DNA from 2 places in the Streptomyces solicamelliae genome. Region 2 is predicted to be linked to the other one. Evidence: riboswitches for the same ligand, from Rfam matches in the RefSeq annotation. Region 2 holds a riboswitch; the other holds the start of a gene.

Region 1 (6,531 bases), 4.1 Mb from region 2:
GTGATGCCGACCTCGTGGAGGCGGTCCTCGGCCTGCTGGCCGTCCAGCTCGCTGTTGCGCAGGTCGACCAGGACCAGGTGCACGTCCGTGCCGCCGGACAGGACGGACACGCCGTGCTCGGCGACGTCGGTCTGCGTCAGACGCTCCGCGAGGAGCCGGGCGCCCTCGATGGTGCGCTGCTGGCGCTCCTTGAAGTCCTCCGAGGCCGCGACCTTGAAGGAGACCGCCTTGGCGGCGATCACGTGCTCCAGCGGACCGCCCTGGAAGCCCGGGAAGACCGAGGAGTTCAGCTTCTTCGCGAACTCCTTCTTCGCCAGGATGATGCCGCCGCGCGGGCCGCCCAGGGTCTTGTGCGTCGTGGAGGTGACCACGTCCGCGTACTCGACCGGGTTCGGGTGCAGACCCGCCGCGACCAGGCCGGCGAAGTGGGCCATGTCGACCCACAGGTACGCCTCGACCTCGTCCGCGATCCGGCGGAACTCGGCGAAGTCGAGCCGGCGCGGGTACGCCGACCAGCCGGCGATGATCACCTTCGGGCGGTGCTCCTTGGCGAGGCGCTCGACCTCGGCCATGTCGACCAGACCGGCCTCGTCCACGTGGTACGCGACCACGTTGAACTGCTTGCCGGAGAAGTTCAGGCGCATGCCGTGGGTGAGGTGGCCGCCGTGGGCCAGGTCCAGGCCCAGGATGGTGTCGCCCGGCTGGGCCATCGCGAAGAGCGCGGCCTGGTTGGCGGAGGCGCCGGAGTGCGGCTGGACGTTGGCGTACTCGGCGCCGAACAGCTCCTTCACCCGGTCGATGGCGATCTGCTCGGCGACGTCGACGTGCTCGCAGCCGCCGTAGTAGCGGCGGCCGGGGTAGCCCTCGGCGTACTTGTTGGTGAGGACCGAGCCCTGGGCCTCCATGACCGCGACCGGAGCGAAGTTCTCCGAGGCGATCATCTCGAGGGTGGACTGCTGACGGTGGAGCTCGGCGTCGACGGCGGCGGCGACGTCCGGGTCCAGCTCGTGGAGAGGGGTGTTCAGAAGCGACATCGGGAGTGTGTCCTTAGCTGCCGGAGAACTCGGTGTACTCGTCGGCGGAGAGCAGGTCCTTCGGCTCCTCCGCGACGCGCACCTTGAAGAGCCAGCCGCCCTCGAACGGAGCCGAGTTCACCAGCGCCGGGTCGTCGACGACGTCCTGGTTGGCCTCGACGACCTCGCCGGTCACCGGCGAGTACAGGTCGCTGACGGACTTGGTGGACTCCAGCTCGCCACAGGTCTCGCCCGCGGTCACCGTGTCGCCGACCTCAGGGAGCTGGACGTACACGACGTCGCCGAGGGCGTTCGCCGCGTGCTCGGTGATGCCGATCGTGGCGACGCCGTCCTCGACGGGCGACAGCCACTCGTGCTCCTTGCTGTAGCGCAGCTGCTGGGGGTTGCTCATGACCTGAATTCTCCTGTACGCGGGGGAGTGCTGGTGAACGGGGGAGTGGGTGCGGGACGAGACGTGCTCAGTGTCACTTCTGGCGCTTGTAGAACGGGAGCGCCACGACCTCGTACGGCTCGTGCGTGCCGCGGATGTCCACGCCGACGCCGGGGGTGCCGGGCTCGGCGTGCGCCGCGTCGACGTACGCCATGGCGATCGGCTTGCCGAGCGTCGGGGACGGGGCGCCGGAGGTGACCTCGCCGACGACCTCGCCGGCGACGACGACCTGCATGCCGGCGCGGGGCACCCGGCGGCCCTCGGCGATCAGGCCGACCAGCTTGCGCGGCGGGGCGGTCTCGGCGCGCTCGGCGGCCTTCTCCAGCGCCTCGCGGCCGACGAAGCGGCCGTCGTTGGTCGTCTTCTCGAACTTCACGACCCGGCCGAGACCGGCGTCGAAGGGGGTCAGCGAGGTGGTCAGCTCGTGCCCGTACAGCGGCATGCCCGCCTCCAGGCGGAGCGTGTCGCGGCAGGACAGGCCGCAGGGCACGAGGCCGACGGGCGCGCCGGCCTCGGTGAGCGCCTTCCAGACGCCCTCGGCGTGCTCCGGCTTCAGGAACAGCTCGAAGCCGTCCTCGCCGGTGTAGCCGGTGCGGGCGATCAGCGCGGGGACGCCGGCGACGGTGCCGGGCAGGCCGGCGTAGTACTTCAGGCCGTCCAGGTCGGCGTCGGTGAGCTGCTTGAGGATGCCGGGGGACTCCGGACCCTGCACGGCGAGCAGCGCGTACGCGTCGCGGTCGTCGCGGACCTCGGCGTCGAAGCCCCCGGAGCGGGCGACGAGGGCGTCGAGGACGATCTGGGCGTTGGAGGCGTTGGCGACGACCATGTACTCCGTCTCGCCGAGGCGGTAGACGATCAGGTCGTCGAGGATGCCGCCGTCCTCCTGGCAGATCATCGTGTAGCGGGCGCGGCCGACGCCCACCGTCGAGATGTTGCCGACCAGGGCGTGGTCGAGCAGCTCGACGGCCTGCGGGCCGGTGACCGTGATCTCGCCCATGTGCGACAGGTCGAAGAGACCGGCCTTGGTGCGCACGGCGTTGTGCTCGTCGCGCTCGCTGGCGTACCGCAGCGGCATGTCCCAGCCGGCGAAGTCGGTCATGGTGGCGCCCAGCGAACGATGCAGCGCATCGAGGGCGGTCTGGCGGGGGGCGGTGCTCATCTGGATGGCTCCCGGTTCCAGGGGGCGTGGCGTGCAGGGCACGGCCGGTGCATGACGGGTGAGGACTTCCTCCCCATCTGTCATGGAACCTGAGAGGTTCACCGGGGGCATCCCCGGCTTGCACCTTGGGTGGGACCGCGACGACGCGGCCCGCTTTTCAGATCTGCCTCATCCACGCGGTATCGGGGCCTGAGAGATTCAAGGGAGGGTCTTGCTCCTTCGGCGCCCGGTCCGGATTGCTCCGGTCCAGGACTCTCCCGCGCGGATTCGAGCGGCCGGTATGTGGTTGTGTGCGCTTGGCGCGCACATCATTGCATGCGGGATCTCATCGGCAAATCGCTTGTGCCTCATTACCGTCTCTTTACACTTTGTGGGCAAGGGTCCTACAGACCCGGCAGGGGGAGTGACGCATGACCTGGCAGCGAACCGGAGCGATGGCGACAGGAACGGGCATACCGGCCCAGCGGGTGCAGCGAGCCGCCCGGCGGGCGGTGCCCGTGCTGCGCGATCTGCGCCAGCGGGACGGCCGCGGGCCACGCGTGCTCGCCTTCGCGGAGGGCGACGTGGTGGTCGTCTCCGGACTCCCCGGCAGCGGAAAGTCGACGCTCATCCGGCGTACGGCCGAGGGCCGGGCCATCGACTCGCAGGACGTGCGTGAGCGCTGGGAAGCGAAGATGCCGGGCTTTCTGCCGTACGCCGTCTACCGCCCCCTGGTACGCGTGGCGCACTACGCGGGACTGCGCTCCGCCCTGCGCTCCGGCCGGAGCGTGGTCGTCCACGACTGCGGCACGCAGGCCTGGGTCCGCCGCTGGCTGGCCCGGGAGGCCCGCCGCCGCGGCCGCTCCCTGCACCTGGTCCTGCTCGACGTCACCCCCGAGGTCGCCCGCGAGGGCCAGCGCGACCGGGGCCGGGGCGTGTCCGGGTACGCCTTCACCCGGCACCGCCACGCCGTCGGCCGGCTGCTCGCCGCCGCCGAGGCACAGCGCCCGCCGGCCGGCTGCGCCACCACCACTCTGCTCGACCGGCCCGCCGCCACGGCCCTGCGCCTGATCGCCTTCCGCCCGGCGCACTGACCCGCCCCGGCGGCGACGCCCTGACCTGCCCGGAAAGCGGAGTGCAACCCTCCGCCGCTGGGCGCGGTCCTGGTGGGAGAAGTCACGGCGTCCGAATCGGGGGCAGCATGCCCGCGCTGTCGGTCCGCGACGTTAAGGTGCCCGCAGGAAGCGGCGCTGAAAGGGAAGAACGTGGACTTCGCATGGCCGGGCAACGAGCTGGAGGAGACGCTCGCTGCCGCGCTCGGCGCCCCTGACGCGGGGGCCCGGCTCGTCGAGGTCCTCGGGCGCAGCCACGTGTGGGTGCCCCTGCCGGAGGGCGGCGGCCCCGAGAGCACCTCCCTCGACCTGCCGACCGTGGAGATCGGCGGCGCCGCGTACGTGCCCGTCTTCAGCTCCGAGCAGCAGTTCCTGGCCTGCGTCGGCACCCACATGTCGTACACCGTCGCCCCCGCCCGCGACTTCGCCCGCGGACTGCCCCCGCAGCTCGGCCTCGCCGTGAACCCGGGCGGCACCGTCGGCGTGCCGCTGCCCCCGCCCGCCGTCGCCGAACTCTGCCGCACCGGCCGCAGCGCCCTCGACGGCCCCGCCACCGGCGGCCGGGTCACGCTCTACGAGCCCGACTGGCAGGACGACCCGGTCGACTTCCTCTCCGCCGCGGCCGCCGAGTTCGAGGCCCTCGGCAGCGTCACCACCGCCCGCCGCGCCCTCGCCCGCGTCGAGGGCGGCGAGCCCGCGCTCTTCGTCGGCGTCCAGCTCTCCGTGTACGACGGCGTCGACCGCGACGCCCCTCTCGACGCGCTCGGCCGGGCCCTCGGCCGGACTCCGGTCCGCTGGCCGGTGAACATCGTCCTGCTCGACGTCGCGCAGGACCCCGTGGCCGACTGGATGCTGGCGAGGGTGCGGCCCTTCTACCAGCGCGTGTACGCATAATCGAAGCCGAACGGCAGACGGAAGCAGACGGAAGAGGGGCGGAACCCAGGGTGAGTGCGTCGCGCGACGCTGCGGCCGGCCGGACCGGGCAGGCCGGCGGTCAGGTCGAACACCTGCTGCGCCAGGTCGCTCCCGGCCGCTACGACGCGTACGAGGCGCTCCTCGGCGCCCTCGCCGGCGAGCAGCTGTGGATGCTGCTGTGGCACGGCCGGCCGGGCGCCCCCGACGCCCAGTACGGGAACATGCAGGTCGACGGCCTCGGCTACGCGCCCTGCGTCACCTCCGCCCAGGAGCTGGCCGCCTCCGGCTGGACCCGCGACCACGAGGTCGTCACCGGCCGGGACATCGCCCGCGCCCTCTACCCCGACCGCTGGGGCATCTGGCTGAACCCGCACGCCCCCGGCGGCGGCGTCGGCATCCCCTGGGCCGATCTGCGCCGCATCGCCACCGGCCTGGACCGGATGCCCGCCGGACCCCTGCGGCTCTCCGAACCCGCCCTCGAACTCCCGCAGTTCTACGCCCTGCTCACCCAGAACGCGCACCGCACCCCCGCCGTCCGCTCGCTGCGCCGCGCCTGGGTGCAGCCGGTGCTCGGCTCCCCGTACCTGGCCATCGGGCTCGATCTGTACGACACCTCGCCGGCCTCCGTCGAGTCCGTGCGGGCGATGATGCGCCAGTCCGTGACCGCCGTGCCCGACGGGCTGCCCGTCTCCACCGTCGCCATGTCCGACACGTTCGACCCCGTCTCGATGTGGCTGCACGCCTCCGCCCGGCCGTTCTACGACCGCGAGGCCCACGGCGGCGGCGCGTCTCACCAGCCGGGCTACGGCTACCCGCCCGCGCCGCCGCGCTGAGACCCCGGCCGGCGGTGCCCCGCCCCCGGCCGAAAACCCCCTGCCGAGCTGAGGTTTTGGCTCCGCTTTCGGGCGCCGAACGCTGCGATGTCCTGCATCGGACCGATTTGCCAACTGTCCGGGTCTCAGCTTGATATCACCGCTATGCGGACTGTTCTCTGCGCTGTCACTCGCCAGTAGCGTTCGCCCGGTCAAGACCACGCAGTATGGCGAGCCAGGGGTGGACCCATGCGAATATTCAAGTCCCGGGCGACCCGGGCTTTGACGGCGGCCCTCACGGTCGGCCTCATAGCCACCGGGTGCGCGAGCGAGCGGGGGGACGGCGACAAGGGCGGTGCCAAGGACACGTTCGTGTTCGGCGCCCCCGGTGACCCGGCCTCCCTCGACCCGGCCCTCGCCAGTGACGGCGAGACCTTCCGGGTCACCCGACAGGCCTTCGAGGCGCTCCTGGAGCACGAGTCGGGCGGCAGCAAGCTCGTCGGCGGCCTCGCGGAGAAGTGGTCCAGCAACCCCGCGGGAACGGTCTGGACGTTCAACCTGCGCAAGGGCGTGAAGTTCCACGACGGCGAGAAGTTCGACGCCTCCGCGGTCTGCGCGAACTACGACCACTGGTTCAACTGGAAGGGCACCTACCAGTCGAGCGCGGTCTCCTACTACTGGCAGACCATCATGGGCGGCTTCAAGACCAACGAGGACAAGGAAGCCCCCAAGCCGAACTACAAGTCCTGCACCGTCAAGGACGACAGCACGGCGGTCATCGAGGTCCTCGAGCCCTCCGCCAACCTGCCCGGCGGCTTCTCGCTGCAGGCCCTCGCGATCCACTCGCCGAAGGCCCTCAAGGAGTACGCGAAGCAGGCGGCGACCGCCAAGGGCGACGCCATCACGTACCCCAAGTACAGCCAGGAGGCCGGCCTGGTCGCCGGTACCGGCCCGTACAAGATCACGAAGTGGAACAAGGGCAACAAGGAAGTCAGCCTGACCCGCTTCGACGACTACTGGGGCGAGAAGGCCAAGGTCAAGAACCTGGTCTTCCGCACGATCGACACCGAGGACGGCCGCCGTCAGGCGC
Region 2 (6,531 bases):
GCGCAGGCGGCCTGAGCACCACCCGCACACGGCGAAGGGCCGGCCCGGAGAGGATCCTCCGGACCGGCCCTTCACTCATGCTCAGGCGTCGTACTCGTCCAGCGGCGGGCAGGAGCAGACCAGGTTCCGGTCGCCGAACGCACCGTCGATGCGGCGCACCGGCGGCCAGTACTTGTCCGCGGCGGAGACGCCGGCCGGGAAGACGGCCTCGTCGCGGCTGTACGCGTGGTCCCACTCGCCGCCCAGCGCGGCCGCCGTGTGCGGCGCGTTGACCAGCGGGTTGTCGTCGGCCGGCCACGTGCCGGAGGCGACCTTCTCGATCTCGGCGCGGATCGCGATCATCGTGTCGCAGAACCGGTCCAGCTCGGCCAGGTCCTCGGACTCGGTCGGCTCGATCATCAGGGTGCCGGCGACCGGGAACGACATGGTCGGCGCGTGGAAGCCGTAGTCGATCAGGCGCTTGGCGATGTCGTCGACGCTGACGCCGGTGGCCTTGGCCAGCGGACGGATGTCGACGATGCACTCGTGCGCGACGAGGCCGGCCGGACCGGTGTACAGCACCGGGTAGTGCGGCTCCAGGCGCTTGGCGATGTAGTTCGCCGCGAGCACCGCGACCTGGGTGGCGCGCTTGAGGCCCTCGCCGCCCATCAGCCGGACGTACGCCCAGGAGATCGGCAGGATGCCGGCCGAGCCCCACGGGGCGGCCGAGATCGGGCCGACGCCCGTCTCCGGGCCGGCCGTCGGCTGCAGCGGGTGGTTCGGCAGGTACGGGGCGAGGTGGGCGCGGACGCCGACCGGGCCGACGCCGGGGCCGCCGCCGCCGTGCGGGATGCAGAAGGTCTTGTGCAGGTTCAGGTGCGAGACGTCGCCGCCGAAGTGGCCCGGCTTGGCGAGGCCGACCAGCGCGTTGAGGTTGGCGCCGTCGACGTACACCTGGCCGCCGGCGTCGTGCACCGCGGCGCAGATGTCGGCGACGTGCTCCTCGAACACACCGTGCGTGGACGGGTAGGTGATCATCAGCACCGACAGCTCGTCGCGGTACTGCTCGATCTTGGCGCGCAGGTCCTCGACGTCGACCTCGCCGTCGTCGGCGGTCTTGACCACGACGACCTTCATGCCGGCCATCACGGCGCTGGCGGCGTTGGTGCCGTGCGCGGAGGACGGGATGAGGCAGACGGTGCGCTGCTCGTCGCCGTTGGCGCGGTGGTACGCGCGGACCGCGAGCAGACCGGCCAGCTCGCCCTGGGAACCGGCGTTGGGCTGGATGGACACCTTGTCGTAGCCGGTGACCTCGGCGAGGCGCTCCTCCAGCTCGGTGATGAGCGTGACGTAGCCCTGCGCCTGCTCGATCGGCGCGAACGGGTGGATCTGGCCGAACTCGGGCCAGGTCACCGGCTCCATCTCGGTGGTCGCGTTCAGCTTCATGGTGCAGGAGCCGAGCGGGATCATGCCGCGGTCGAGCGCGTAGTCGCGGTCGGCGAGCTTGCGCAGGTAGCGCAGCATCGCGGTCTCGGAGCGGTGCGCGTGGAAGACCGGGTGGGTCAGGTACGTGTCGGAGCGCAGGCCGTCGGCCGGCAGCGCGTCCTCGGTGGCGGCGTCGAGGGCCTCCACGTCGGCGGTCACGCCGAAGGCGGACCAGACGGCGGCGAGCTGCTCGCGGCCGGTGGTCTCGTCGCAGGACATCGACACGTGGTCGGCGTCGACGCGGTACAGGTTGACGCCGGCCGCGCGGGCGGCGGCGACGATCTCGTCGGCCTTGCCGGGGACACGGGCGGTGAGGGTGTCGAAGAAGGCGCCCTGGGTGAGCTGCACGCCGCCGGCGCGCAGACCGGCGGCGAGGATCGCGGCGTAGCGGTGGGTGCGCTGCGCGATCGTCTTCAGGCCGTCGGGGCCGTGGTAGACGGCGTACATGCCGGCCATGACGGCGAGCAGCACCTGCGCGGTACAGATGTTGCTGGTGGCCTTCTCGCGGCGGATGTGCTGCTCGCGGGTCTGCAGGGCGAGGCGGTACGCCTTGTTGCCGTCGGCGTCGACGGAGACGCCGACCAGGCGGCCGGGCAGCGAGCGGGCGTGCTTGTCCTGGACGGCCATGTAGCCGGCGTGCGGGCCGCCGAAGCCCATCGGGACGCCGAAGCGCTGGGTGGTGCCGACGGCGATGTCGGCGCCGAGGGAGCCCGGGGAGGCCAGCAGCGTGAGGGCGAGCAGGTCGGCGGCGACGGTGACGATCGCGCCGAGCTCGTGGGCCTGGTCGATGACCGGCTTGATGTCGCGGACCGCGCCGGAGGCGCCCGGGTACTGCAGCAGCACGCCGAAGACGCCGCGCTCGGCGAGCTCGGCGGGGATACCGGCGGACAGGTCGGCGACGACGACCTCGACGCCGGTCGGCTCGGCACGGGTCTCGATGACGGCGATGGTCTGCGGCAGCGCGTCGGCGTCGACGACGTACACGCCGTTCTTGACCTTGCCGACCCGGCGGGAGAGCGACATGGCCTCGGCGGCGGCGGTGCCCTCGTCGAGCAGCGAGGCGCCGGAGGTGGGCAGGCCGGTGAGGTCGGCGACCACGGTCTGGAAGTTGAGCAACGCCTCCAGGCGGCCCTGCGAGATCTCCGGCTGGTACGGCGTGTACGCGGTGTACCAGGCCGGGTTCTCCATGACGTTGCGCAGGATGACCGGCGGGGTGAAGGTGCCGTAGTAGCCGAGGCCGATCATCGGCGCGAGGATCTGGTTGCGGTCGGCGAGCGTGCGCAGCTCGGCGAGCACGTCCGCCTCGGTGCGGGCGGCCGGCAGGCCCAGGGCCTCGGCGCTCTTGATCACGTCCGGCACCGCGGCGGCGGTGAGCTCGTCGAGGGAGCCGTAGCCGACCTGCGCGAGCATCTTGGCGCGGGCTTCGGCGTCCGGCCCGATGTGCCGCGCCTCGAAGGGGATGCCCTGTTCGAGTGCGGAGAGCGGGGTGCGGTTGGCGGTCATTGCGGAGGCCTCCTGGTCGTCACGACCCTGAAGGGGCACCACGGCGCAGGTGCCCGGACGGCCTCCCCCTCTGTCATCTCAACCTGAGAGCTTCACCGGCGCGCATGGGAGCAGGCCGGCTTTCACCGTCGGTGAGAGCGGATGCCGTGGGACTACCGCTCTGCTTTCCAGAGTGACCTCGTCCGCGCGGTACGGGGGCCTGAGAGATTCCGGGGAGGATTTGCTCCTTCGGCGCCTCCGGAAGTCTCCGGAGGACTCTCCCGCGCGGGGTCGACAGCCACAGCCAGCCTACCAGCGCCCTTGCGCCTCCAGATCGCTCAAGTGGCCGATATCTCTGTTGTGCACTTTCGTAGGGGTTGGAGAGCAGTTGCGACCATCTGGAGGGACCGTGCAGACCGATATCGATCCGCGCAGCCTGATCGGCCGCAAGGCGTACGACCGCAACGGGGCCAAGATCGGCACCGTGGACGAGGTGTACCTGGACGACGCGACCGGAGTCCCCGAGTGGGCCGCCCTCCGCACCGGCCTGTTCAGCCGTGACGCGTTCGTCCCCCTGGAGAACAGCGAGCTGGCCTCGGACGGCCTCCACGTGCCGTACGAACGGTCCCTGATCAAGGAGGCCCCGGACTTCGGCGTCGGCCGGCACCTCTCGCCGGAGCAGGAGATCCAGCTCTACCGCCACTACAACATCGCCCTGCCGCCCGCGACCCACGAGGACCGCGACTTCGGCCGCCTCGCGGGCCGGGACGACAGCTAGCTCCGCGGGACCAGCGGCAGCGGGTCGGCGGGTTCCAGGTCGGGATCGTCGACCTGGAAGGTGCGTACGCGCCCGGGCGCGGAGCCGGGCTCCTCGAAGCGCACCGTGACCCGGCCGACGCCGCTGCCCTGCACCCAGCCGGGGCCGTACACGGCGTGCCGGAGGTCCTGGCCGGGAGACCAGTGGCGCTCGCGCGGCGGCTCCGACTCGGACGGCTCGGCGGCGACGGGCCCCTCCTCGGCCGGGGCCGAGGGGTCGGGAGCCGCGGCCTCCGCGGCCTGCGCGAACAGGTCCTCCTGCGTGTAGTCGGCGAGCCCGCTGACACCGACCCCGAGCAGCCGTACCCCGCCGGTGGTGTCCACGCCCTCGAGGAGCCGGGCGGCGGCCTCCCGGACCACGCCGAGGTCGTCCGTCGGCCCGCGCAGGGTCTCGGAGCGGGTCAGCGTCGAGAAGTCGAAGCGGCGCACCTTCAGGACGATCGTCCGCCCCGAGTGACCGGAGGCCCGCAGCCTCCCCACGCAGCGCTCGGCGAGCCGCTCCACCTCGATCCGGATCCGCAACCGGTCGTGCAGGTCCACGTCGAAGGTGTCCTCCACGGACACCGACTTGGCGTCCCGCTCCGCCACCACGGGCCGGTCGTCGTACCCCAGGGCCATGCGGTGCAGCGACGAGCCGTGCGCCCGCCCCAGCAGCCGTACGAGCTCGTCCTCGCCGGCCGCCGCGAGATCCGCGACCGTGGTCATCCCGGCCCGCCGCAGATGCTCTCCGGTGGCCGGCCCGACGCCGGGGATGATCCGCACCGACTTCGGCCCGAGCAGCTCCCGCTCGGTGCCCGGCTCGATCAGCACCAGACCGTCGGGCTTGGCCTCCTCCGAGGCGATCTTGGCGAGCATCTTCGACCCCGCGAGCCCCACCGACCCCGTCAGCCCCGTGGTGCCGAGAATGTCCCTGCGCAGCCGCTCACCGGCCTCCCGCGCACTCGCCGAGTCCCAGGCCACACCCCCCGCCTCGAGGTCCACGAAGGCCTCGTCCAGGCTCAGCGGCTCGACCAGCGGGGACAGCCGCCCGAGCAGCTCCATGACCTGCTCGCTGACCGCCTTGTACAGCGCGAATCGCGGGTACAGATAGGCCGCGTTGGGCGCGAGCCGGCGCGCCTGCGCCGTCGGCATCGCGGAGTGCACCCCGAAGCGCCGGGCCTCGTACGAGGCGGTGGCGACGACCCCGCGCGGGCCGAGCCCGCCGACCACGACGGGCTTCCCGCGCAGGCTCGGCTTCGCCGCCTGCTCGGCGGCGGCGAAGAACGCATCCATGTCCAGATGCAGGATCGTCGGCGCGGCTCTCACAGGTCCGATGCTGCCCTACGGCACTGACAACGGACCCGCACTGGCGTGCGAGTCCGTCAGCGTGTCGCCGTCTCGGACGGCCTTGTCGCTTCTCGGACGGTCCTGTCGCGTCTCAGACGGCCTTGTCGCGTCGCCGCCGGGCCGCCAGCTCGTCGCCGGGGTTGTGGCCGATCAGCGTCTCCCCGGTGTCGACCCGCTCGCCGTGCAGCTGCGACAGCGCCGCCTGGACGTCCCGCCACACCACGCCGACCGCGATGCCGAAGACACCCTGACCGCCCTTGAGCAGGTCCACCACCTCGTCGGGCGAGGAGCACTCGTACACCGTCGCGCCGTCGCTCATCAGCGTCATGCGCTCCAGGTCCTGGAACCCGCGGGCGCGCAGGTGCTGCACGGCGGCGCGGATGTTCTGCAGGGCGACACCGGTGTCCAGGAACCGCTTGACGATCTTCAGCACGACGACGTCGCGGAAGCTGTAGAGGCGCTGCGTCCCGGAGCCGTACGCGGGCCGGACGCTGGGCTCGACCAGGCCGGTACGGGCCCAGTAGTCGAGCTGCCGGTAGGTGATGCCCGCGGCGGCGCAGGCCGTGGGCCCGCGATAGCCGATGCTTTCGGTGCCGGCGTCGGAGGGCACGTCCGCCGTGCCGCTCTGGAGCGGGTACAGCCCACTCTCTCCCGGAGTGCGTCCGAGAGCGCCCCCTGCCGTGCCGTCGCCGCTGCTCATCACGCCGACCCTCCGTCCTTGACCTGCCCACTCGACGGTAGGCAGTCACTCGGGGTGCGTCAACGATCGCCACACTCGGCACGCCGAGTGATAATCACCCTGAGAGTGGTTTCCCGTGTCTCTCTGCGGGAAAGGCTACTCGAATGCGCTGAGCGCACCGGCGCCACGAGGGTCACTGGCTGTTGGTTCCGAAGTCCTCGGGGGAGATCTGGTCGAGGAACTCGCGGAACTTCTCCACCTCGTCCTCCTGTTCGTCCGGAATGGCGATACCGGCGTCGTCGAGGACGCCGTCGCTGCCGTAGATCGGGGTCCCGGTGCGCAGCGCCAGCGCTATCGCGTCGGACGGCCGGGCGCTCACCTCGACACCGCTGGCGAAGACCAGCTCCGCGTAGAACACGCCCTCGCGGAGATCGGTGATCCGCACCTCCGTGAGCTCCTGGCCCACGGCCTCGAGGACGTCCTTGAACAGGTCGTGCGTCAGCGGCCTGGCAGGGGCCATGCCCTGCTGGGCGAAGGCGATCGCGGTCGCCTCACCGGGGCCGATCCAGATGGGAAGGTACCGGTCGCCTCCCACTTCACGCAGGAGCACGATCGGCTGGTTGGAGGGCATTTCCACCCGGACACCCACAACGTCGAGCTCGTTCACACAGCAACCCTAGGCCGTGCCCGACCGGTTTGGATAGTCGGGCCCGGGCAAGATCACTGCAGGCGGAGCCCCAGAGCGGTCTGGACCAGCGCGGCGT

Evidence for each region. A riboswitch is a leader RNA that binds a small molecule or an ion and turns the genes downstream of it on or off. The one in region 2 is predicted to bind glycine.
Region 1: linked by a shared signal. The riboswitch ahead of gcvT (glycine cleavage system aminomethyltransferase GcvT) and the one ahead of gcvP (aminomethyl-transferring glycine dehydrogenase) in region 2 are both predicted to bind glycine.

Annotation. Positions count from the first base shown of each region.
Region 1 is NZ_CP160404.1:5,039,684-5,046,214, forward strand. Features, by position in the region: gene glyA (serine hydroxymethyltransferase) at 1-1,034, opposite strand, end outside; gene gcvH (glycine cleavage system protein GcvH) at 1,048-1,425, opposite strand; gene gcvT (glycine cleavage system aminomethyltransferase GcvT) at 1,499-2,623, opposite strand; glycine riboswitch at 2,791-2,893, opposite strand; gene ABZO31_RS23600 (AAA family ATPase) at 3,034-3,696, shown strand; gene ABZO31_RS23605 (enhanced serine sensitivity protein SseB) at 3,868-4,608, shown strand; gene ABZO31_RS23610 (enhanced serine sensitivity protein SseB C-terminal domain-containing protein) at 4,659-5,462, shown strand; gene ABZO31_RS23615 (ABC transporter substrate-binding protein) at 5,691-6,531, shown strand, end outside.
Region 2 is NZ_CP160404.1:920,499-927,029, forward strand. Features, by position in the region: gene ABZO31_RS04270 (DUF5999 family protein) at 1-15, shown strand, start outside; gene gcvP (aminomethyl-transferring glycine dehydrogenase) at 82-2,967, opposite strand; glycine riboswitch at 3,145-3,240, opposite strand; gene ABZO31_RS04280 (PRC-barrel domain-containing protein) at 3,356-3,724, shown strand; gene ABZO31_RS04285 (DNA polymerase IV) at 3,721-5,067, opposite strand; gene ABZO31_RS04290 (MerR family transcriptional regulator) at 5,180-5,788, opposite strand; gene ABZO31_RS04295 (bifunctional nuclease family protein) at 5,961-6,434, opposite strand; gene ABZO31_RS04300 (MerR family transcriptional regulator) at 6,488-6,531, opposite strand, start outside.